One region of the Arthrobacter sp. KN11-1C genome, then DNA from elsewhere that is predicted to be linked to it. Evidence: riboswitches for the same ligand, from Rfam matches in the RefSeq annotation. Region 1 holds a riboswitch; the other holds the start of a gene.
The links. Region 1 has a riboswitch for thiamine pyrophosphate ahead of thiD (bifunctional hydroxymethylpyrimidine kinase/phosphomethylpyrimidine kinase). Riboswitches for the same ligand answer to the same signal wherever they lie in the genome.
Positions count from the first base shown of each region.

Region 1 (7,056 bases):
TGGGCCAGCCACAGCAGGCGTACTGGCTTGCGGTTGCCGTTGATGGCGAACCATGTGCCCACGTCCGCGCCGGCCAGTGCCGCGGCGGCATTGGCCGTGGACGTCACGAGGGCGTGGATCCCGGAGCCCGCGGCGATCGACGCCGCTTCCACCTTGGTAGTCATGCCACCGGTACCGACGCCGGCCTTGCCGGCCTTTCCGATGGTCACGCCGACGAGGTCAGCGGGACCTGTGACGAGCGGAATACGCTTGGCACCCAACGACGGCGGACCGTCATACAGGGCGTCGACATCGGAAAGCAGGACCAACGCGTCGGCCCGCACAAGGTGCGCCACCAAAGCGGCCAGGCGATCGTTGTCACCGAAGCGGATTTCGTGCGTAGCCACGGTGTCGTTTTCGTTCACAACGGGCACGACGCCGAGGTTCAGCAAGCGGTCCAGCGCCCGGTAGGCGTTGCTGTGCTGCGTGCGACGCATCAGGTCATCCGCCGTCAACAGGACCTGGCTGACCGTGACCCCGTGTGCCGCAAACGCCTGAGAGTAGCGCGCCATCAAAAGCCCTTGGCCCACACTGGCCGCAGCCTGTTGCGTGGCGAGGTCCTTGGGACGCTTGGCGAGACCGAGCGGAGCAAGGCCCGCCGCGATGGCACCGGAGGAGACCAGGATGATCTCGGTCCCCGAATTGCGCTTCTCGGCCAGGGCATGGACGAGTGCCGTCAGCGCCTTCTCCGAGATGCCGCCTTTGATGCTGGTCAGCGAGGACGAACCCACTTTGACCACGATCCGCTTGGCGCCGGCCAGGGCCTGGCGTTCTGCGGTGTCGTCGCCGTCAACGGCTTCAGCGATGCGGGCCGTGCTAGTCGTCATTTTCGGCTTCCAGGCCGCTTTCCTTCAGGGGCTGGGCTGCGCGACGGCGGCTGACGGACTCGGTCCAGATGCCCGCCTTGCGCTCGGCTTCGAGCTCGGCCCGCGCGGCAGCCTTGGCCTCGCGGCGTTCGATCTGCTCATCACGCTTCTGCGAACGGGTGGGACGGTCGCCGATGTCGGCAACACGGATGTCGGTGCCTCGAGGCGTCGCCAAGAGTTCGGCGCCCGCCATCATGGTGGGCTCCCAGTCGAAGACGACGCCGTCCTCTTCGCCGATCACCACGGTGTCGCCCGGGACGGCACCCATCTTGAACAACTCGTTTTCGATGCCGAGCTTGGCGAGGCGATCGGCCAGGTAGCCGATGGCTTCCTCGTTGGTGAAGTCGGTCTGCTTGACCCAGCGGACCGGCTTCTCCCCCAATACCCGGAAGAGCGGCTCGAGGTTCTTTTCCTCGCGGCGGATCTTGAAGCCGGACTCATTGACTGCACGCGGGCGGAGAACGGGCGCTGCGACCTTGGGAGGCGCAATGGCAACGGCCTTGCGGGCGGCCATGACGATCTCGCCCATGGCGAAGCTCAATTGGCGCAGGCCTTCATGGCTCGTAGCGGAGACTTCGAAGACGCGGTAGCCGCGCTGTTCCAGTTCGGGACGGACGAACTCGGCCATGTCCCGGCCGTCGGGCAGATCCACTTTGTTGAGGACCACAAGCTTGGGGCGCTCGTTCAGGGGGACAACTTCGCCGTCAACGCCGGCGTAGCTCATGTCCACTGCGTACTTGTCCAGCTCTTGCTCGATGATCGCAAGATCCGAGAGCGGATCCCTGTCGGCTTCCAAGGTCCCGCAGTCCAGCACGTGCACCAGCGCCGCGCAACGCTCTACGTGGCGGAGGAAGTTGTGGCCAAGGCCCTTGCCTTCGCTGGCGCCCTCGATCAACCCGGGGACGTCGGCAATGGTGAACCGGACCTCACCGGCTTGCACCACGCCAAGGTTGGGGATCAGGGTAGTGAACGGATAGTCGGCGATCTTGGGCCGAGCCGCCGACATCGCCGCGACAAGGCTCGACTTGCCTGCGGAGGGGAAGCCAACCAGCGCGATGTCCGCAATGGACTTCAGTTCCAGGACGATGTCGCTGGACTCGCCTTCGATGCCGAGGAGGGCGAAACCCGGTGCCCGGCGCTTCTGGGAAGACAACGACGAGTTACCGAGGCCGCCCAGGCCGCCTGCGGCGGCGACGAACTCGGTGCCTTCACCGACGAGGTCGGCGAGGACGACGCCGTCCTTGGTCTTGATCACGGTGCCGTCCGGGACGGGAAGCACAAGGGTTTCACCGTTCTTGCCACCGCGCCAGTCGCCCATGCCGGGGCCGCCATTGGTCGCGTGGCGGTGCGGAGCGTGGTGGTAATCAAGCAAAGTGGTGGTCTGGGCATCGACGCGCAGGATGACGTCGCCGCCATTGCCGCCGTTGCCGCCGTCGGGTCCGCCGAGCGGCTTGAACTTCTCGCGCTTAACAGAGACACAGCCGTGGCCGCCTGTTCCGCCGGATACGTGAAGTACTACCCGGTCTACGAAGGTCGCCACGTGTTTCTCCTCTTTGTGGAAATTACTGCTTGAATGCGCGTTGCGGGCTCATGCGCCGCCGCCCGCCCTAGTAAATTCTAGTGCGGTTAAAAAGACAGGTGGAGCGGGCCATACGGCCCGCTCCACCCGTTCAGAACGTGTTTTTACTCTGCAGCTGCAGCAGCAACGATGTTCACTACGCGACGGCCACGGCGAGTACCGAACTCAACCGCACCTGCCTGCAGGGCGAACAGGGTGTCGTCGCCACCGCGGCCGACGCCGGCGCCCGGGTGGAAGTGGGTGCCGCGCTGGCGGACGATGATCTCGCCTGCGGAAACGACCTGGCCACCGAAGCGCTTCACGCCGAGGTACTGGGCGTTGGAGTCACGACCGTTGCGAGTGGAGCTCGCGCCTTTTTTATGTGCCATTTGAAATGCCTGCCTTTAAATTCTGGGGAATCTGTTGAAAACCTGAACAGCAACCAGTGGTTACTTGATACCGGTGATCTTGATCTTGGTCAGTTCTTGACGGTGACCCTGGCGCTTCTTGTAGCCGGTCTTGTTCTTGAACTTCTGGATGACGATCTTCGGACCACGGAGGTCTTCGAGGATCTCAGCCGTAACCTTGACCTTGGCCAGATCCGCAGCAGCGGAGGTGACCTTGTCACCGTCCACCAGGAGCAGTGCGGGCAGCTCAAGGGTGCTGCCGGCTCCACCGGGGACGCGGTTCAGGGTTACGTAGTCTCCAACGGAAACCTTTTCTTGGCGGCCGCCTGCGCGGACAATCGCGTACACCACTTGGGCACTCACTTCTCTCGACGTTTATTACTAAATTTGCGTGCGGAACCCCGATCCGAAAACGGGCCTGGTTCACGCTGTGCCTCAACGCCGTGGACTCCGGTACGGAATCCATGAGTCATCCCTCGAACAAATCCAAGTGAAATGTCAATTCCAAATGAAAGGTCTCTAGGGGCATAACCCAAGTGTTGGCGTAAGCACCGAAGATCTAGATTACGCTAGTTTCGCCTTCGGCTGCAAATGAGGCCAGGTCCGGAGGCTGCCACGTGATGGCTGCCACAGACTGGCTATGCCGCCATCCGGTACCGTGCCCGTCCACCTTACCCTGCCGACCGGGAAAAGCTTGGATCCTCACGCCGACACGCTGCGGCGTCCGCCGGAAAGGCCCCGATATCCCATCCTTACGCACCGGGAAACGGGTTCAAGCATGCAGCCTTGGGGCATCGAAGAACGCAGTTTCATAGCGGCAGGATTCGGAGAATGCCTCCATCATGGCCGTGCGCTCGGCAGGAGAAGCGGCCCTCGCGGCGGCATCCGTGATGTCGATCGCCTTGCGGGTGGCCTCGGCGAACGCCTCGTCCGCATAAGTGCGCAGCCAGTCGGCATAAGGGTGCTCGTCCGACGCTCCGGCCTGAAGATAGCCATGGTGGAGCTGCTGTCCCACCTCGGCGTACAACCAGTAGCAGGGCAGCACGGCAGCCAACAGCACGGCATAGCTGCCCGACGCAGACGCCGCGAGCAAGTGGTCGACGTAGGCCTTCGTGACGGGGCCTTGCTTTTCGCTTACCTGGCGTCCGCTGAGCCAATTCCGATGCAGCTCGGACTCGACTTCAAGGCACATCTGCGAGCCGCGGGCCCAGAACAGCTGTTCGTTTTCGCTGGGGGCGAGGGCGCTTGCCCTGGCCAGGACCCTGGAATAGCCGTTGAGATAAAGGGCATCCTGCGACAGGTAATAGCTGAACTGCGCTTCGCTGAGGCCACCGGTTTGCAAATGCTGGATGAAGTCCAGGCCATAAATGGCCGCAAGTTCCGATTGGGCGGCGTCCCACATCCGGACGGCGAAATCCCCCGGCCGCAGCTCTTGCTGAAGCGCGTGGAAATGATGGATCGGCCCGTTGCCCTTCCCCACTTCCAGCACCCCGGACTGGGTCAGCGCCTCCTGGAGCCAAGGCTTGACCACGCGCAAGGCAGATTCCCAATCGCCGAGCCGCGCCTTGGCCGTCGCCATCGCCGACGACAGGGAACATCCCGTGCCGTGGCTGTTGCGGGTCTCCACACGTTGGCCGGCGAATTCCACCACGTCCTGGCTCAGGACTCCCCCGGTGTTGACCAAGGCATCGGGGCAGCCCGCTCCCTGCAGATGGCCGCCCTTCACCAGGACGGTGTTTCCGCAGGCAGCTGCCAGTCGTTTGCCTTGCTCCAACGCCGATGCCCAGTCGGTCGCCTCAGCTTCGCCAAGCAGCATGGCCAGTTCGGGAAGGTTGGGGGTCACCAAGTCGGCGAGGGGCAGAAGTTCCCGCAGCGCGGTTTCAGCGGATTCCGCGAGGAGCCGGTCTCCACTGGTGGCGATCATCACCGGATCCAGCACGACGACGGCGGGGCGCACCTCGCCGAGCCAGCGGCGGACCTCGTGGATGACCGCGGCGTCCCCGAGCATGCCGATTTTGACGGCATCAACAATGATGTCGTCGCTGATGGCATCCAATTGCTGCCTCAGGAACTCCACGGGAGGCACATGGACGGCAGTGACTCCTTGCGTGTTTTGTACAGTGAGGGCCGTGATGACGGCCATGCCGTAGCCGCCGTTGGCCGCGATGCTCTTCAGGTCGGCTTGGATTCCGGCGCCACCCGAGGGATCCGAGCCGGCAATGCTGAGGACCCTGGGGATGGGGTTCTGGACAGCCTTGAGCGGGTAGACGGCTGATTGCGCCGAAACAGTCATACGAGACATCCCTTCGCCGGTGCTAACCGGACAGGTTCAACGGGTTTGGTCTCAGCCGGCTTGGTGCGCGGCACCCCGTGTCAGTCCCTTAGCTTAACCCGGATGACACCTCGCCCGCTGAAATCGCCCAATGCAACCGCACCGTGCGGGGATCCGGTGAATCAGCCGGAAACGCAGAAGCCCCGGCCGTTTCCACGAGGGTGGAAACGGCCGGGGCTTCGGGCAGGGTACTGCGTTTAGAGTTCGGACTTCGGCACGCCGACTCCGAGAATGATCGGTTCGGCTGCCGGAGCCGACTTGGCCGGTGCAGCGTCCGGTGCCTTGGCCTCGTGTGCGGCCCCACCGGAGGCAGCCACAGCGACCTCGTGGTGCTCGACGTTGGTGGCGTTGGCGGCACCCTGGGCACGGCTGGCACTGCGGTTGCGGCGCCCTCGGCGTCCACGCAGACCCGAGTCCGGAGATTCCCCGCTTGCAACGCCCACGCGGGCCCCTGCTGGGGATTCCTGGGCTTCCGTGGCTGCCGGGGCGGTGCCGGGTGCTTCTCCGAGTCCCGCGAACGCCTGAGCCAACAGATCCAGGCTCATGGCCGGTGCGCCACTTGCAGGTTCCTCTTCGTGGTGGACGAAGGGCAACGCCACTTCCTCGCCGCCGAATCGCAGCACAGGCTTCGAACGTTCCTCTCCACCCGATGCAGCGGCAGGAGCCGGGGCGGCCGGGGCTGCCGGAGTTGCTTCGGCTAGGTGCCCGTCAGCGAGCAATTCCGCCGCGTGGTGGAGCTCGTCGTCGTGCAGGTGGGCAGCGTGGGCTGCCGCCGCGATGGTGGCAAGGGCGGCGCGGGTGGCTGCCTGGCGGTTCGGATCAGTGGATTCCACCGTGTGGACGGGCACCGGAGGGGCGACCGGGAGTTCGGCAGTTCCCTGGCCCGTGCCCCTGCCGCGGCGGCGCTTGCGCTGCTCCGGGCGGACGGCCGGCTGTGACTCAGTGCGCGGGTGGTGGTGTTCGGCTGCCACTACGTTTGCCCGACGGTGCTCGACAGGCTCGTCGTGCGTGACGATTCCGCGCCCTGCGCACGTCTCGCACTGCTCGCCGAAGACCTCAAGCAGGCCCGTGCCCATGCGCTTGCGGGTCATCTGGACCAAACCAAGGGACGTCACTTCCGCGACCTGGTGCTTGGTGCGGTCCCGGCCGAGGCACTCGACCAGGCGGCGCAATACGAGGTCGCGGTTGGATTCCAGGACCATGTCGATGAAGTCGATGACGATGATTCCGCCGATGTCGCGCAAGCGCAACTGGCGAACCACTTCCTCGGCAGCCTCAAGGTTGTTCTTGGTGACGGTTTCCTCGAGGTTGCCACCGCTGCCGGTGAACTTCCCGGTGTTGACGTCGACAACCGTCATGGCCTCGGTGCGGTCGATCACGAGCGAACCACCGGAGGGCAGGAAGACCTTGCGTTCCAGCGCCTTGTGGATCTGCTCGTCCACGCGCCAGGCCGAGAAGATGTCCTGGTCCGAGGTCCACTTCTCAAGGCGTCCCACCAGGTCCGGCGCCACGTACGTGACATAGGCCTCGATGGTGTCCCAGGCTTCGTCGCCGGAGACGATCAGCTTGGAGAAGTCCTCGTTGAAGACGTCGCGGACAACCTTGATGGTGAGGTCCGGTTCGCCGTACAGGAGCTCCGGGGCCAGGATTTTGGTGGACGTGGACTGGCTTTCGATGCCTTCCCACTGGGCCCGCAGGCGGTTGATATCGTGCGTCAGCTCTTCCTCGGAAGCACCTTCGGCGGCCGTGCGGACAATGACGCCCGCGTTCTCCGGGAGGCGATCCTTGAGGATCTTCTTCAGGCGGTTGCGCTCGACGTCGGGCAGCTTGCGGGAGATGCCGGTCATTGAACCG
Region 1 is NZ_CP197467.1:1,808,131-1,815,186, reverse strand. It holds gene proB (glutamate 5-kinase) at 1-866, opposite strand, end outside; gene obgE (GTPase ObgE) at 856-2,445, opposite strand; gene rpmA (50S ribosomal protein L27) at 2,589-2,852, opposite strand; gene rplU (50S ribosomal protein L21) at 2,913-3,221, opposite strand; gene thiD (bifunctional hydroxymethylpyrimidine kinase/phosphomethylpyrimidine kinase) at 3,643-5,163, opposite strand; TPP riboswitch at 5,155-5,251, opposite strand; gene ACSBOX_RS08475 (Rne/Rng family ribonuclease) at 5,400-7,056, opposite strand, start outside.

Region 2 (7,056 bases), 1.5 Mb from region 1:
GCCTGGTACGTCGTCAACGCGTCCAACCTCGCGTCAATCGAACTTCATCGTCGATGGGGTTTCGCGGAGGTCGCCAGGGCGTCGAGATTCCACACGACAACGTTCGACGGCGGCGTCGGCATCCTCATGCGGGCGGCAAGACCCAAGTAACTCGCAGTTGTTGTCGTTATGAGGCGCCATAACGACAACAACTGTTAGTCAGTTGGGCTGCTTCAGCCAAACGAAGTGCCACGTCCCTGCCCATTGGGCCGCGAGCACGGCTGCGGCTGCGATGACCACCCCGCCGGCCAGAACCCAGACGTCCAGGCGGCTGTAGCTTGATTCGCGCGCCCACGTCCGCTGTCCGCCGCCGAAGCCCCGCGCCTCCATGGTCACGGCCAAGCGGGACGCCCGGCGGATCGCCTGGACCAGCAGCCCGAAGCTTTGGCCGAGCATGGCCTTGACCCGTTGCGGCGGGCTCCCGTGCGAGCCGACACCTCGCGCGCGCCGGGCCATGCCGATGGTCTGCCACTCCTCCGCCATGAGCCCCACGAGCCGCAGCGCGGCCAAGGTACCCAGGACAAAACGGTGCGGCAGTTTCGCCTTCTGCGCCAGCGCATCGGCAAGATCGGTGGGGTCGGTGCAACTCATCAGGAGGATGGCCGGAAGCGCTATGGCAAGGCCGCGCAGCATGAAGCCGACGCCCAGCTGGAGCGAGCCTTCGCTAATTGACCAGATCCCGACGTCGAGCAGTGTCCTGCCGCTGCCAGCCGACAGGATCGCCGTGCTCCAGCCGCCCAGCACCGCCGCGATGATCAGGGGCCACCCGCGCTGCCAGAGCAAGCGCACGGTAAGGCCTGCGAGCGGGAACAACGCCAGTTCGCCCAGGAGCGCCGTCGAAGCCGACACCAGGTCGATGGACAACGCCAGCACCAGGGTAATCAGGAAGACCGACACAAACTTGGCCAACGGATTGGCGCGTGTCAGGAGGGCATTGTTGCCGCGCAGGGTCAGGGCTTCCCTCATGCCGCACCTGCTTCCTGCCGGGCCCCGCCTTGGAAAGCAGGCTCGAGCCGCATCTCGGTGCCACCCAGGACGGAGCTGAATTCCTGGTCGTGGGTCACGGACACCACGGAGGTTCCTGCGTCGAGCAGTTCGGACAGGAACGAGGCAAGCTCGGCCCACGTGTTCGCGTCCTGGCCAAAGGTGGGTTCGTCCAGCACCAGGACGCGGGGGTGGGCGGCTAGCACCGTGGCCACGGATAGCCGCCGCTTCTCGCCCCCGGAGAGCGTGTACGGATTGGCGTCCACCAGATGCCGCAGGCGGAGCCGCTCCAGCAATTCGTCTACGCGCTCCTCGCCATGGCCAAGGTGATTGGGGCCGAACATGAGCTCGTCGAGCACGCGGCCGGTGACAAATTGGTGCTCGGGCTCCTGGAAGACCGTCCCGATGCGCGAGATCAACTGCTGGGCCTTCCACTTGAACGGGTCCGTGCCGGCGCCGTCGCTGAGCCCGACGGCGGCAACCACCGTGCCGGACACCGGCGCCAGTAGCCCCGCGAGGGTCAAAGCGAAGGTGGATTTTCCGGCGCCATTGGGGCCTGTGACGGTCAGTGCCTGCCCGGCGCGCACCTCGGCGTCGAGACCGGACTGCACGGGAAGCGGCGGGATCGTCGTGAAACCCCGGCGCCGCGACCGCTCACGGGACACCGCGAGCTCCCGGGTGGCGAGGAGCAACTCGCCGGCGTTCCGTGCCCCGGAGCTGCCCCCGGAACCGGCCGCAGTTCCCGAACGTGGCCGGGTGGCCGGGACGTACCCGGGGACCCAGACGCCCGCAGCAATGAGCATGTCCCTTGCTTGGACCAACACCGTCTCCGGATCGCCGTCCAGGAGAACCGCCGGCGTCGAGCCTTCCGTGGAGGAGGAACTGCCCGGCTGGAGCACCACGATCCGGTCCACGAGGTCTTTCCAGACGGAGACCCGGTGCTCCACCACCACCAACGTGGCGCCGGTCTTGTCGAGGCAGCGGCCCACGGCGTCGCGGACCTCCAGCACGCCCGCGGGGTCGAGGTTGGCGGTCGGCTCGTCCAGAAGGATCAGGCCCGGCCGCATCGCCAGGATACCGGCCAACGCAAGGCGCTGTTTCTGCCCGCCCGAGAGGGCCGACGTCGGGTGGTCGAGCGCAAAGTTGCCGCTGGCACTGCCACCGGCACTACGCCGCAGCCCGACGTCGTCGAGCGCTTCACCGACGCGCTTCCAAATCTCCTCCCGGGGCACGCAAAGGTTCTCGGCACCGAACGCGACGTCGTCGCCCAACCGGGAGAGCACCACCTGGGTTTCCGGGTCCTGCTGCATGAGTCCGGCACGGCCGCGCTGGGCCTTTGGCGAAACACCGTCCACGAGCAACGAGCCGGTCTCGTCGGCGTCGTCCCCTTCCTCGCCCAGCACGCCTGCCAGGGCATGCAGGAGCGTCGACTTGCCCGCGCCCGAGGGGCCGAGCAGCAGCACGCGCTCTCCCGGACGGATGTCCAGGTCCAGGGCGTGGATGGCCTGCGTGGTGCGGCCAGCGTGGCGCCAGCCCCAGCCTTGCGCGGAAATGGCGGCGGGTCGCACCACGGCAGAGGTGCCGGAATCAGGACTGGGCATCAGGAAAAGACGGGCTCCGAGGCGGCCTTGCGGGACGCGAACGCGCTCAGGACGCCGGTCCTTGCCAGGCCACGGGTAGCGATCCAGGACAGGCCTCCGGCAATGACGGCCCCGGAGATCGTGCAGAACACGATGTACGCGAGCTTGTCGACCGGTTCGTAGGCGATGTTCCAGCCCCACGGCAGGAAGGAGTCGTTCAGGCCGCAGAACAGGCCCGCGCCGGCACCGGCCAGCAGGGACACCGGCAGGTTGAACTTCTTGTACATGAAGGCCAGGAAGATGAGTTCCGCGCCAAGGCCCTGGAGCAGACCCGAGATCAGCACCGTGGTGCCGTACTGGTTACCCATGATGAGCTCGCTGGTGGCGGCCACAATTTCGCAGAAAATTGCCGCACCGGGCTTGCGGACGATGAGCATGCCCAGCACTGCCGGAATCATCCAACCGCCGGCGATCAGGCCGCCCAACGGAGGGTAACCGGCGGTCGCTGGGGTGACGACGAGAGCCATCTGGTCCCATGCCCAGAAGATCACGCCACCGGCGATGGAGATCAGCGCCGCCACGACAATGTCCACGACGCGCCAATTGTAGGCAGGCTTGGTGAGGCCCGTCCTTGCAGAAATACCAGTCATTTTGTCCTCCTGAGGAACAGGAGGGGAAAGTGTTCCCGGTTGCCTGCGAGCGGCTTCCGCCGCGCCGGTTCCGGACACTATGAGAACTCGACTCCCTTGCGCCGGTACTAGCCGGATCAGGTTCGAGGGTCTGCGGCTGTCCGCACTCTCAGCGCCCGTCCTCCGTGCCGCATTGCTGCGAGCCCGACGGCGGCGCTCCCCTGTCGTTATCAATCCACCCTTTTGGGCGTGGTTCAGTTTACACCTTGGCAGGGTTTCGAAGCCTGGACAAAGACGCGAACCGACGGATTCTGCTCGATCATTCGCCGGGTGGGCGCAGTCGGGCCCGGAATGGCGCGGGCGGCCACAGAAACTGGGAGAATGATCCAGCAGAATGTGACGCAGAAGCGCAGGCAAAGGAGCGGTCTTGGCAGGGATTGACGAAACGAACAGCACGGCCGAACCGAGACTCGCCGCGAGCGTGATCCTGGTCCGCGACGCCGCGGTTCCGGAGGGCTCCGAAGATGCGGCGCGCGCTTTGGAAGTGTTCGTCCAGCACCGGGTGAGCACGATGGACTTCGCCGCCGGAATGGTCGTTTTCCCCGGCGGCCGGGTGGACCAGGCGGACAGCTCCGGCTGGGACTTCGCGGACGACGTCGTCGAGCGGCACGCCGCCGCATGGCACCGGAGCAGCATCGCCGCCGAGCCCTCTTCCGCCCCGTTGAACGCCGGCCGCGTACTGGCGGCCGCACAGCGCGAGGTTTTCGAAGAGGCCGGGCTGAAACTCGACGCTGCCACCCTCCGTCCGTGGGCCAACTGGGTCACCCCGGCAGACCAGCCCAAGCGCTTCGACACCTACTTCTACCTTGCCTGCCCGGTTTCCGGTGCCGAGCCAAGGCACCAGACCACGGAAGCGTCATCCTCCCTGTGGATGCCGGTCCGCGCAATCCTTGATGCCGAAGCCGCCGGAACACTCAAGCTCATGCCGCCCACCTTGGTGCTGCTGGATGAGCTCCTCGCCCTCGGCACGATGGAAGCTGTGCTGGCCGAGAGCCGTGACATCGTTCCCGTGCGTCCAAACCCGGGGGCCCTGCAGGAGTTCTTCCGGCTGAGGCACCAGGCGCCATCCGATGCTCCGGAACTGCCCTGAAGTGGGGTTAGGCTGGGGACGGTCCTGTTTCCTCCCGCAAGGAGTCCCGGAATGAACTTCTTCTTCAAACTGCTCGGCACCGGCGTGAGCATCGGCGCAGGCTTTGCTGGCACCAAGCTCGTCAACGCCCTGTGGGAAAAAACCACGGGCAACAAGCCACCCAAGGGCAACGACGACATGGAAGCGAGCCTGCGTTCCGCCCTGACCTTCGCCCTGATTTCCGCCGCTGTCAGCGCCGTCATCCAGGTTGTCGCGGGCCGGGGTACGAAGCGCGCCATCTCGCACTTCGAAAAGACGCAGGACGTCGTCTAGGCGGACGGTCCGCCGTTAGCGCCCGCGCCCCCGCTATCCCGGGCGTCGCGGGCGTTGCCGCCATCCCGGACGCTCCCGCCGTCGCGCGTGCTCCCGGTGCGGGGCACTTCCGAAGCGGCTTCCTGGGCTTTCTCCGCTGCACGTTGACCGGCAGCCCGCAATACCACGGCCTCGAGTTCGTCTATGCTCAGCAGCTCGGGGTGGAGGTGCTTGGTCCGGTAGCCTGCGCGGCCCACCATGTGTGCGGACACGGGCACGGTCAGCAATTGGAAGATCCAGGCGACCGCCAGGATCGGCCACACCCACCATTCGCGCATCTGCAGCCCGATAGCCGCCAAGAGAAGGAACAACCCCAGCACTTGGGGCTTGGTGGCTGCGTGCATGCGGCTCATGAGGTCCGGGAAGCGCAACAGGCCGATTGCCGCGCCCAATGACATCAGCGCACCGACAATCAGCAGCACCGCGGTGACGGCGTCGATGACGGCGTCCGCTCCGGTGGCGTTAGGAGTCATTGACTTGTCCTCTCCTGTCGGCCACGAACCGGGCCACCGTCACCGATCCGACGAAGCCGATCAGCGTCAGAGCGACGAGCAGCACGAGGTTGTTGAGGTGCCTGTTGACGGCCATGTCGATGGCCAGCGCTGCACCCAATATGGCGAGCAGCACATCCGAGGCGAGCACCCGGTCCAGCAGCGAAGGCCCGACGGCGATCCTGTAGATCGCGCCCGCCGCCGCGAGGCTAAGAATCACCGCCGTGACGATCAGCACGATGTCCTTCATGAGCCAGCTCCCCTCGTTGCAGGCCAGCCTTCGGCCTGGAGTGCGTCCATTTCGGCCCGGGTACCCATGATCCGGATCAGCGAGGCCTCCGTGTCCTGGACGTCCTTGCGCAGCTTGGCGGTGTCCACCACGTTGCGGACATTGAGTCCGTGGATATAGAGCGTGGACGTCGAGCGATCCACCTCCACCACCAAGGAACCCGGAATCAGCGAAATCACGTGCCCGGTGGCCGTCACCATGAGGTCGGAACGGCTGCGCAGGGGAACAGCAACCACTGCGTTGGTTACCGAAGGACCCCGGAAGACCGCCAGGTACATGACTTGGAAGCTCGCGGCCACCACTTTGCCGAGGAACACCACGGCGAAAGGAATGGCGCGCAGCACGTTGAAACGCCCGCTGAGCTCCACGGGAGGCAAATAGAAGACCCTTGCTACCACCACCGCGATCAGTGCACCGAACACCAAGTTGCCCGGGCTGAAGTCCCGCCAAAGCGCACCCCAGACGACCACCAGCCAGACCAGCAGGGGCAACTCCGTGCGGAACGAAATCCTCTTTCGACTCACTTTCCACCTCCCTGCGGTGGAGTCGACGCATCCGGCCCAGCGATGTCCGGAACTTTCGCATTCCCGCCGAGCACGGAATGGATGTACGCCGTACGGTCCAGCATCTGTGTCGCGGAGTTTCCGGCCAATTGGAAGAGCGGACCCGCAAAGACGGTCAGGGCCATGCCAAAGACCACCAGCGCGGCGGTCGGCCCCACCATGGTCCGTGGAAGCAGCCCGACGGCCGCAGTGTCCTTCAGGACCGGGGCCGGGTAGTCCGCGTCCTCGGGTTTCCGCCAGAATGCGCGGTTCCAGACGCGGGCGATCGCCAACAAGGTCAAGAGGCTCGTGACCACGCCTCCCACGACCAAGGTTATGGACAACGGTGTCCCCAGGGCGATGCCTGCCTGCAGGAGTCCAAGCTTCCCCAGGAACCCGGAGAAGGGCGGAATTCCCGCGAGGTTCATCGCTGGAATGAAGAACAGCAGCGCCAGGAGCGGAGAGAGCTTGGCAAGCCCACCCAGCCGGTCCATGGACGAGCTGCCGCCCCGGCGCTCGATCAAACCCGTGACCAGGAACAGGCTCGTTTGGACCGTGATGTGGTGGGCCACGTAGAAGACGGCTGCCGCAAGCCCGGCAACGGAAGACATGGCAAGCCCAAACACCATGTAGCCGATATGGCTGACCAGGGTGAAGGAGAGTAATCGTTTGATGTCGCTCTGGGCTATGGCGCCGAGGATACCCACCAGCATGGTCAGGAGCGCCACCACCATCAACGGCGTATTCAAGGTGTCACCCGGGAAGAGCAGGGTTTCCGTGCGGACCATGGCGTACACGCCCACCTTGGTGAGCAGGCCGGCGAACACCGCGGTGACCGGTGCCGGCGCGGTCGGATACGAGTCAGGCAGCCAGAAGGACAGCGGGAAAACGGCGGCCTTGATCCCGAAGGCCACCAGCAGCATCACGTGGAGCAGGTTCCTGGTGCCCGGATCCAATTCGGCCAACTTGATGGCGAGATCCGCCATCGTGATGGTTCCAGT
Region 2 is NZ_CP197467.1:341,733-348,788, reverse strand. It holds gene ACSBOX_RS01700 (GNAT family N-acetyltransferase) at 1-150, shown strand, start outside; gene ACSBOX_RS01695 (energy-coupling factor transporter transmembrane component T family protein) at 199-1,005, opposite strand; gene ACSBOX_RS01690 (ABC transporter ATP-binding protein) at 1,002-2,624, opposite strand; gene ACSBOX_RS01685 (ECF transporter S component) at 2,624-3,253, opposite strand; TPP riboswitch at 3,329-3,465, opposite strand; gene ACSBOX_RS01680 (NUDIX hydrolase) at 3,660-4,382, shown strand; gene ACSBOX_RS01675 (DUF4235 domain-containing protein) at 4,434-4,694, shown strand; gene mnhG (monovalent cation/H(+) antiporter subunit G) at 4,691-5,206, opposite strand; gene ACSBOX_RS01665 (monovalent cation/H+ antiporter complex subunit F) at 5,196-5,474, opposite strand; gene ACSBOX_RS01660 (Na+/H+ antiporter subunit E) at 5,471-6,037, opposite strand; gene ACSBOX_RS01655 (Na+/H+ antiporter subunit D) at 6,034-7,056, opposite strand, start outside.
Region 2: it holds a riboswitch for thiamine pyrophosphate, as region 1 does, so the genes downstream of both, ACSBOX_RS01685 (ECF transporter S component) here and thiD (bifunctional hydroxymethylpyrimidine kinase/phosphomethylpyrimidine kinase) in region 1, are expected to answer to the same signal.